Linked DNA regions of Massilia sp. METH4. The protein of the gene in region 2 interacts with the protein of the main gene of each other region in a pairwise test. Links are inferred from orthologs where the notes say so. Each region holds a gene or a part of one and is shown on either strand. Other genes may lie near its edges.

Region 1 (3,944 bases), 6.7 Mb from region 2 along the record:
CACGTCGCCCTTCGAGCCACCGGTGGCGGCTGCCGGCGCTGCGGCAGGTGCCGGTGCGGCCGCGGTTTCCACCGGGGCTGCCGTCACGGGGATCGGCGAAACTTTTGCGGTGCCTTCCGTATCGATGATGGCGATCACTTCATCGGCAACGACGGTCGCGCCATCGTTCTTGATGATCTGCACGATCACGCCGGCGGCCGGTGCGGGAAGTTCCAGGACCACTTTGTCGGTTTCGATGTCGATCAGGTTCTCGTCGCGCGCCACGGTGTCGCCGACCTTCTTGTGCCAGGCCAGCAGGGTCGCTTCAGCGACGGATTCCGACAGTTGTGGAACTTTGACTTCGATTTGTGCCATTTGTTGTTACTCCGTATTCGATAGATGCGTAGAGGCCGCGCAGACCTCCTCGGAGTCCGCGCGGCTTGCCTTGCTTTTACTTGGTCAGGATGAAGCCCTTCAGCTTCGAGAACGCCGTTTCCAGCAGCTCTTTCTGCTGGGCGTAGTGCTTGTCGTAGTAGCCGACAGCCGGCGAGGCGGAAGCCGGACGGCCGGCATACGCCAGGCGCTGGCCCGCTTCCATCGACTCGAAGATGTTGTGCTGGATCTGGAACCATGGACCCTGGTTCTGCGGCTCGTCCTGCGCCCACACCACTTCGGTGGCGGCCGGGAACTTCTTCAGTTCGGCGGCGAATGCCTTGTGCGGGAACGGGTACAGCTGTTCGACACGGATGATGGCCGTATCGGTCTGGCCGCGGGTCTTGCGGGCATTGGCCAGGTCGTAATACACCTTGCCGGAGCAGGCGATCACGCGCTTGACCTTCTTCGCATCGATCTTGTCGTCCACTTCGCCGATCACGGTCTGGAACGCACCCTTGGCCAGGTCGTTCAGCGGCGAGCCGGCATCCTTGTTGCGCAGCAGCGACTTCGGCGTGAGCACGACGAGCGGCTTGCGGAACTGGCGCACCATCTGGCGGCGCAGCAGGTGGAAGATCTGCGCGGCCGTCGTCGGCTGCACCACCTGCATATTGTTCTCGGCGCACAGCTGCAGGAAGCGTTCCGGGCGGGCGGAGGAGTGCTCCGGACCCTGGCCTTCATAGCCGTGCGGCAGCAGCATCACGAGGCCCGAAGCGCGGCCCCACTTCACTTCGCCGGACGAGATGAACTGGTCGATCACCACCTGGGCGCCGTTCACGAAGTCGCCGAACTGGGCTTCCCAGATCGTCAGCGTGTTCGGCTCGGCGGTCGAGTAACCGTATTCGAAGCCCAGCACCGCTTCTTCCGACAGCACGGAGTCGATGACGGTGAACGGTGCCTGGTTGTCGGACACGTTCTGCAGCGGCACGTAGGTGCCGGCATCCCAGCGTTCGCGGTTCTGGTCGTGCAGCACCGCGTGGCGGTGCGTGAACGTGCCGCGGCCGGCGTCCTGGCCGGTCAGGCGCACGGCGTAGCCGGACGAGACCAGCGACGCGTAGGCCAGGTGTTCGCCCATGCCCCAGTCCAGGTTCAGTTCACCTTTGCCCATGTTGGCGCGGTCGGCCAGTACTTTTTCCACCAGCGAGTGCACCTTGAAGCCTTCCGGCACGGTGGTGATGCGGGTAGCCAGGCGCTTCAGTTCCGTGAGCGGCACGGCGGTATCGGCCGCGTCGGTCCACTTGCGGTTCAGGAACGGCAGCCAGTCGACGGCGAACTTGTTCTTGAAGTTCGAGATGACCGGGTCGACGGTGTGCTTGCCGGCGTCCATGGCGGCGCGGTACGCGGCCACCATCTGGTCGCCGCCGTCGGCCGGGATCACGCCCTGGGCCGCCAGCTTGTCGGCGTACAGGCGGCGGGTGCCCGGGTGTTGCGCGATCTTCTTGTACATCAGCGGCTGCGTCAGCGCCGGCGTGTCCTGCTCGTTGTGGCCCAGCTTGCGGTAGCAGATGATGTCGACCACGATGTCCTTCTGGAACTGCGCGCGGTAGTCCAGGGCGATCTGCGAAGCCAGCACGACCGCTTCCGGATCGTCGGCGTTCACGTGCAGCACCGGCGCCTCGATCATCTTGACGACGTCGGTGGCATAGATCGTCGAACGCGCGTCGCGCGGGTCGGACGTGGTGAAGCCGATCTGGTTGTTGATCACGACGTGCACCGTGCCGCCCGTGCCATAGCCGCGGGTCTGCGCCAGGTTCAGCGTTTCCATCACCACGCCCTGGCCGGCGAATGCCGCGTCGCCGTGCACCAGGATCGGCAGCACCTGCGCGCCCTGGGTGTCGCCGCGGCGGTCCATGCGCGCCTTGACGGAACCTTCGACCACCGGATTGACGATTTCCAGGTGCGACGGGTTGAACGCCAGCGACAGGTGGACGGGGCCACCGGCGGTGGAGATGTCGGACGAGAAGCCCTGGTGGTATTTCACGTCGCCGGCCGGCAGGTCGTCGCCGTGCTTGCCTTCGAATTCCTCGAACAGGTCCTTCGGTGCCTTGCCCAGGGTGTTGACCAGCACGTTCAGGCGGCCACGGTGGGCCATGCCGATCACGATTTCCTGCACGCCCTTTTCGCCGGCGCGCTGGATGATCTCATCCATCGAGGCGATGAACGTTTCGCCGCCTTCCAGCGAGAAGCGTTTCTGGCCCACGTACTTGGTGTGCAGGTAGCGCTCGAGGCCTTCGGCCGCGGTCAGGCGTTCCAGGATGTGCTTTTTCTTTTCCGGCGAGAAGTTCGGCGTGGAGCGGATCGATTCCAGGCGTTCCTGCAGCCAGCGCTTCTCGGCCGGATCGGAGATGTACATGAATTCCGCGCCGATGGAGCGGGTGTACGTTTCGCGCAGGTAGTTCAGCAGGTCGCGCAGCGACGCGGTTTCCGGGCCGAAGTACGTGTTGCTGATGTTAAATACGGTGTCCAGGTCGGCGTCGGTGAAGCCGTAGGAGGCAGGGTCCAGTTCCGGGATGGCCGGGCGTTCCTGGCGCTGCAGCGGGTCGAGGTTGGCCCAGCGAGAGCCCAGGTAGCGGTAGGCTGCGATCAGCTGGGTGGCGGCCACGCGCTTGCGGCCCATTTCGACATCGGCGGTCGCGGTCACGGTCCGGATCGGGCCGGCTTTCGCGCGCTCGGCAAACGAGGCGATCACGGAGGAGTGGTTGACGTCGGGCTTGTTGGAACCGTCGACGGCAGGCACGTGCTGCATGGCGTCGAAATAAGCGCGCCAGTTATCCGGCACCGAGCCGGGGTTTTCCAGGTACGCTTCGTAGAGTTCTTCTACGTACGGCGCATTCCCACCAAACAGGTAGGAGTTGGACGTCAGTTGCTGCATCATTCTTGCTCACCTTTCTTCGCGCTTCGCGAGGTTGGGGCGGGTTATACAAACCTTCCGCGACACGGCCTGACCGGTTAGCGGATCGCACATCAAGTTGTGGGGGGAAGGACCTCTTTGGTTGCCCGAAAGACAATCGACCTACGAGCTTCCATAAATAGCCACCTAGCATAGCACGCTGCGTTGAGATGGAACAACCACCAACGAGTTAATCGAACGTTTCTTCCGTCCGGCATGGGCGGCGCGCCGGCGCAAGATAGACAGCATGTTCTAGATCATTTATTCTACTTCCGTGCCCACCAGGAAGAGCGCCATGAACTCCCCACCGAAACCGACTCCCGCCGAACTCGAGATGCTGCGGCTGCTGTACGAACTGGGCCCGGCTACCGCGAAGCAGGTCCATGCGGCCGCCCTCGCCGCCCGGCCCGAACTGACCTATGCAAACGTGCTGCGCCAGTTGCAGGTCATGCATGGCAAGGGAATCGTGACGCGCGACGAAAGTGCCCGCGCCCACGTCTACGCGCCCGCCCAGGAACAGGCTTCGATCCAGACCAGTCTGTTAAAGGACTTGATCCAGAAGGCCTTCGCCGGCTCCGGCAAGGCGCTCGTGCTGGCGGCCCTGCGCGGCGGCCACGTGACGGCGCGCGAGCGCGCCGAAATC
Region 2 (3,412 bases):
ATTTTCCCGCGGGACCGGACGAAAGGACCACCATGCAATCCCAACACACGCTCCATAGACCATCGCCATGCGTCGGCCCGCAGCGCGACGACGAGCTTCGGCAATACCTGACCTTCCGCCTCGGCGGACTCGAATACGCGCTGGACTACCGCAATGTGCAGGAGCTGCGGCCGTTGCAGGCGCTCGAACGCTTCGCGACCGACGGTGAAATCATCAGCGGCGTTGCCGTCTCGCGCGGCGTCATCATGCCGATCGTCGACATGCGCATCGCCTTCGGCCCGCGCCCGCCGCAGCACGACCCGCGCACGGACGTGATCATCCTGAAGCTCTCCACCTGCGTAATGGGCATGGTCACCGATGGCGTGACGGACCTCGTCACGCTCGCCGGCAGCGACATCAAGCAGATTCCCAGCCTGGGAACGGACGCCGCCCGGAACGACGCGCAGGACATCGACTATCTGCTCGGGCTCGCCGAACAGGGCACCCGGCGCCTGATCGTGGTGGACATCGACAAGCTGATGGCCATCCGCCGCGTCAGCGAGGACAAGCTGCACGCCGCGTGAAAACAACAACGCCGCCCGTGGGCGGCGTGTTGACGGTCGCGGCGTCCGACTCAGGCGGCCAGCGCCTCGAGCTGTTCCTGCAAGGCCAGCCATTCCTCTTCCAGCTGTTCCAGGTCCTTCGTGTAGAACGCCTGGTCCGCCAGCAGCGTCTTGAGCTTGGGCTTGTTGGCCGCTTCGTAGATCGCCGGGTCGAGCAGCTGCGCATCGACTTCGGCCTTTTGCGCATTGCGCTTGGCGATCTGTTCTTCCAGCCGCTTGATCTTGTTCTCGATCGGCTTGCGCTGCGCCGACAGCTTCTGGCGCTGCTCCGCCTCCAGCCGCTTCTGTTCGCGCTTGTCGATGCCAGGGGCGGCCGGCGGCGGCGCCACGGGCGAGGTGGATGGATACGCTGTCTTGTGCTCCTTGCCGGCGGCCGGCAGCACATCGGTGCCTTTCCCCAGCTTGGTCTTGAACAGCCAGTCCTTGTAGTCGTCCAGGTCGCCGTCGAACGGCTGCAGCCTGCCGTCGGCCACGATGATGAACTGGTCGGTCGTTGCCCGCAGCAGGTGCCGGTCGTGCGACACCACCACCAGCGTGCCTTCGAACTGGGCCAGGGCCTCGGTCAGCGCCTCGCGCGTTTCCAGGTCCAGGTGGTTCGTCGGCTCGTCCAGCAGCAGCAGATTCGGCCGCTGCCACACGATCAGCGCCAGCGCCAGGCGCGCCTTCTCGCCACCCGAGAACGGGGCGATCGGACTCGTCACCATCGTGCCCGGGAAATTGAAGCCACCCAGGAAGTTGCGCAGTTCCTGTTCGCGCACGGTGGGGGCGATCTTTTGCAGGTGCCACAGTGGCGATTCGTCGTGCCGCAGCATTTCCACCTGGTGCTGGGCGAAGTAGCCGATGATCAGGCCCTTGCCCGTCGTCGCGGTGCCGGCCAGCGGCGCCAGCTCCCCCGCCACGGTCTTGATCAGCGTGGACTTGCCCGCGCCGTTCACGCCGAGCAAACCGATACGCTGGCCGGTCTGCAGGCTGAAGTTGATGCCGTGGACGATCGTCTTCTCGGTCACCTCGTAGGTCTTCGGGTCCTCGCTGCGGTAGCCGGCATCCACGTCTTCCATCACCAGCAGGGGATTGGGCGCCGACAGCGGCTCGCGGAACTCGAACGAGAATTCGGCGGCGGCGCGCAGCGGCGCCAGCTCTTCCATCTTGGCCAGCGCCTTCATGCGGCTCTGCGCCTGCCTGGCCTTCGACGCCTTGGCCTTGAAACGCTCGATGAACGATTCCAGGTGCGCCTTCTTGCGCGCCTGCTTTTCCGCGGCACCGGCCATCAGTACCATCTGGGCGGCGCGCTGGCGCTCGAAGCTCGAGTAATTGCCGGTGTAGCGCTTGAGCTTGCGGTCGTCGATGTGCACGATCACGTTCACGATCTCGTCGAGGAAATCGCGGTCGTGCGAGATGATGATCAGCGTGCCCGTGTACCGCTTCAGCCAGTCTTCCAGCCAGATGATCGCGTCCAGGTCCAGGTGATTGGTCGGTTCGTCCAGCAGCAGCAGGTCGGAAGGACACATCAGCGCCTGCGCCAGGTTCAGGCGCATGCGCCAGCCGCCCGAAAAGCTCGCCACGGGTTGCTGCATCTGGTCCAGCGTGAAGCCGAGGCCCAGCAGCAGCTGCTCACCGCGCGACTGCACCGTGTACGCATCCGCGTCGGCCAGCGCGCTGTGCACCTCGCCGAGGGCGATGCCATGGTCGGCCGAATCGGGTAACGCTTCCAGCCGTTCGAGTTCCGCCTGCAGCTTGCGCAGGTTCACATCGCCGTCGATCGCGTAATCGAGGGCGTTGCGCTGCAGCGGCGGGGTTTCCTGCGCCACGTAGGCCATGCGCCACTTGGCGGGGAAATCGATATTGCCCTGGTCCGGGTGCAGCTCGTTGCGCAGCATCGCGAAGAGACTGGACTTGCCGGCGCCGTTCGCGCCGATCAGGCCGATCTTGTCGCCGGGATTCAGCGTCAGGTCGGCATTTTCCAGCAGCGGCTTCACGCCGCGCATCAGGCTGACTTGTTCGAGTCGGATCATTCTTTACAGTTTCAGTTGGTCTGCGGTCAGCAGGAATACCATGTCATCACCTTGGCTCGTGGTCAGCCACGTCAGGCCCATGTCGCCGAAGGCCGCTTCGGCGAACGCCTTCTCGTTGCCGATCTCGACGATCAGCAGGCCGTCGTCGGTCAGGCGCTCGGCGGCGCCCGCCACGATGCGGCGCACCAGGTCCATGCCGTCCACGCCGCCATCGAGGGCGATCTGCGGCTCGTGGCGGTATTCCTGCGGCAGGCGCGTCATCGAACCGGAGTTCACGTACGGTGGATTGGTGATGATCAGGTCGTATTTTTTCGCCGGCACGTTCTGGTACAGGTCCGACTGGATCAGGGTCACGCGGTCTTCCAGCTTGTAGGTCTCGACATTGCGGCGTGCCACCGCCAGCGCGTCGGGCGAGATGTCGACGGCGTCGACGCGCGCCTCGGGGAATGCGTCGGCCAGCATGATCGCCAGGCAGCCGGAGCCCGTGCACAGTTCCAGCACGTTCTCGATGCCTTCCGGGTTGTTCACCCACGGCGCGAAATAGTCGGGAATCAGCTCGGCGATGTAGGAACGGGGCACGATGGTGCGCTCGTCCACGTAGAAGCGGTAATCGCCCAGCCATGCCTCGTTGGTGATGTAGGCGGCCGGGATCCGCTCGGTGGCGCGGCGCTCGATCACGTCCAGCACGCGCTGGATTTCTTCCGGCAGCAGGCGCGCATCGAGGAACGGGTCCAGCTTGTCGAGCGGCAGTTTCAGCGTGTGCAGGATCAGGTAGGCCGCCTCGTCAAAGGCCTCGGC

Evidence for each region. Proteins that work in one complex are often made in the same cells at the same time.
Region 1: the proteins of V6Z91_RS29380 (region 2) and V6Z91_RS00415 interact in binary tests that used the Escherichia coli proteins (3 or more experiments, as listed by UniProt). The link is inferred for Massilia sp. METH4 from one-to-one orthologs.

What each region holds. Positions count from the first base shown.
Region 1 is NZ_CP146614.1:86,237-90,180, forward strand. Bases 231-3,683 are described here. They hold V6Z91_RS00415 (2-oxoglutarate dehydrogenase E1 component), read right to left. Parts: upstream 3,287-3,683; coding sequence 431-3,286; downstream 231-430. Other genes in these bases: odhB (2-oxoglutarate dehydrogenase complex dihydrolipoyllysine-residue succinyltransferase), read right to left, coding at 231-354; V6Z91_RS00420 (BlaI/MecI/CopY family transcriptional regulator), read left to right, coding at 3,597-3,683. Also shown: more of odhB, read right to left, coding at 1-230; more of V6Z91_RS00420, read left to right, coding at 3,684-3,944. UniProt on the Escherichia coli protein: E1 component of the 2-oxoglutarate dehydrogenase (OGDH) complex which catalyzes the decarboxylation of 2-oxoglutarate, the first step in the conversion of 2-oxoglutarate to succinyl-CoA and CO(2).
Region 2 is NZ_CP146614.1:6,757,314-6,760,725, reverse strand. Bases 115-3,035 are described here. They hold V6Z91_RS29380 (ATP-binding cassette domain-containing protein), read right to left. Parts: upstream 2,615-3,035; coding sequence 614-2,614; downstream 115-613. Other genes in these bases: prmB (50S ribosomal protein L3 N(5)-glutamine methyltransferase), read right to left, coding at 2,618-3,035; V6Z91_RS29385 (chemotaxis protein CheW), read left to right, coding at 115-563. Also shown: more of V6Z91_RS29385, read left to right, coding at 33-114; more of prmB, read right to left, coding at 3,036-3,412. UniProt on the Escherichia coli protein: Genetic data indicate it may be involved in ribosome assembly or function.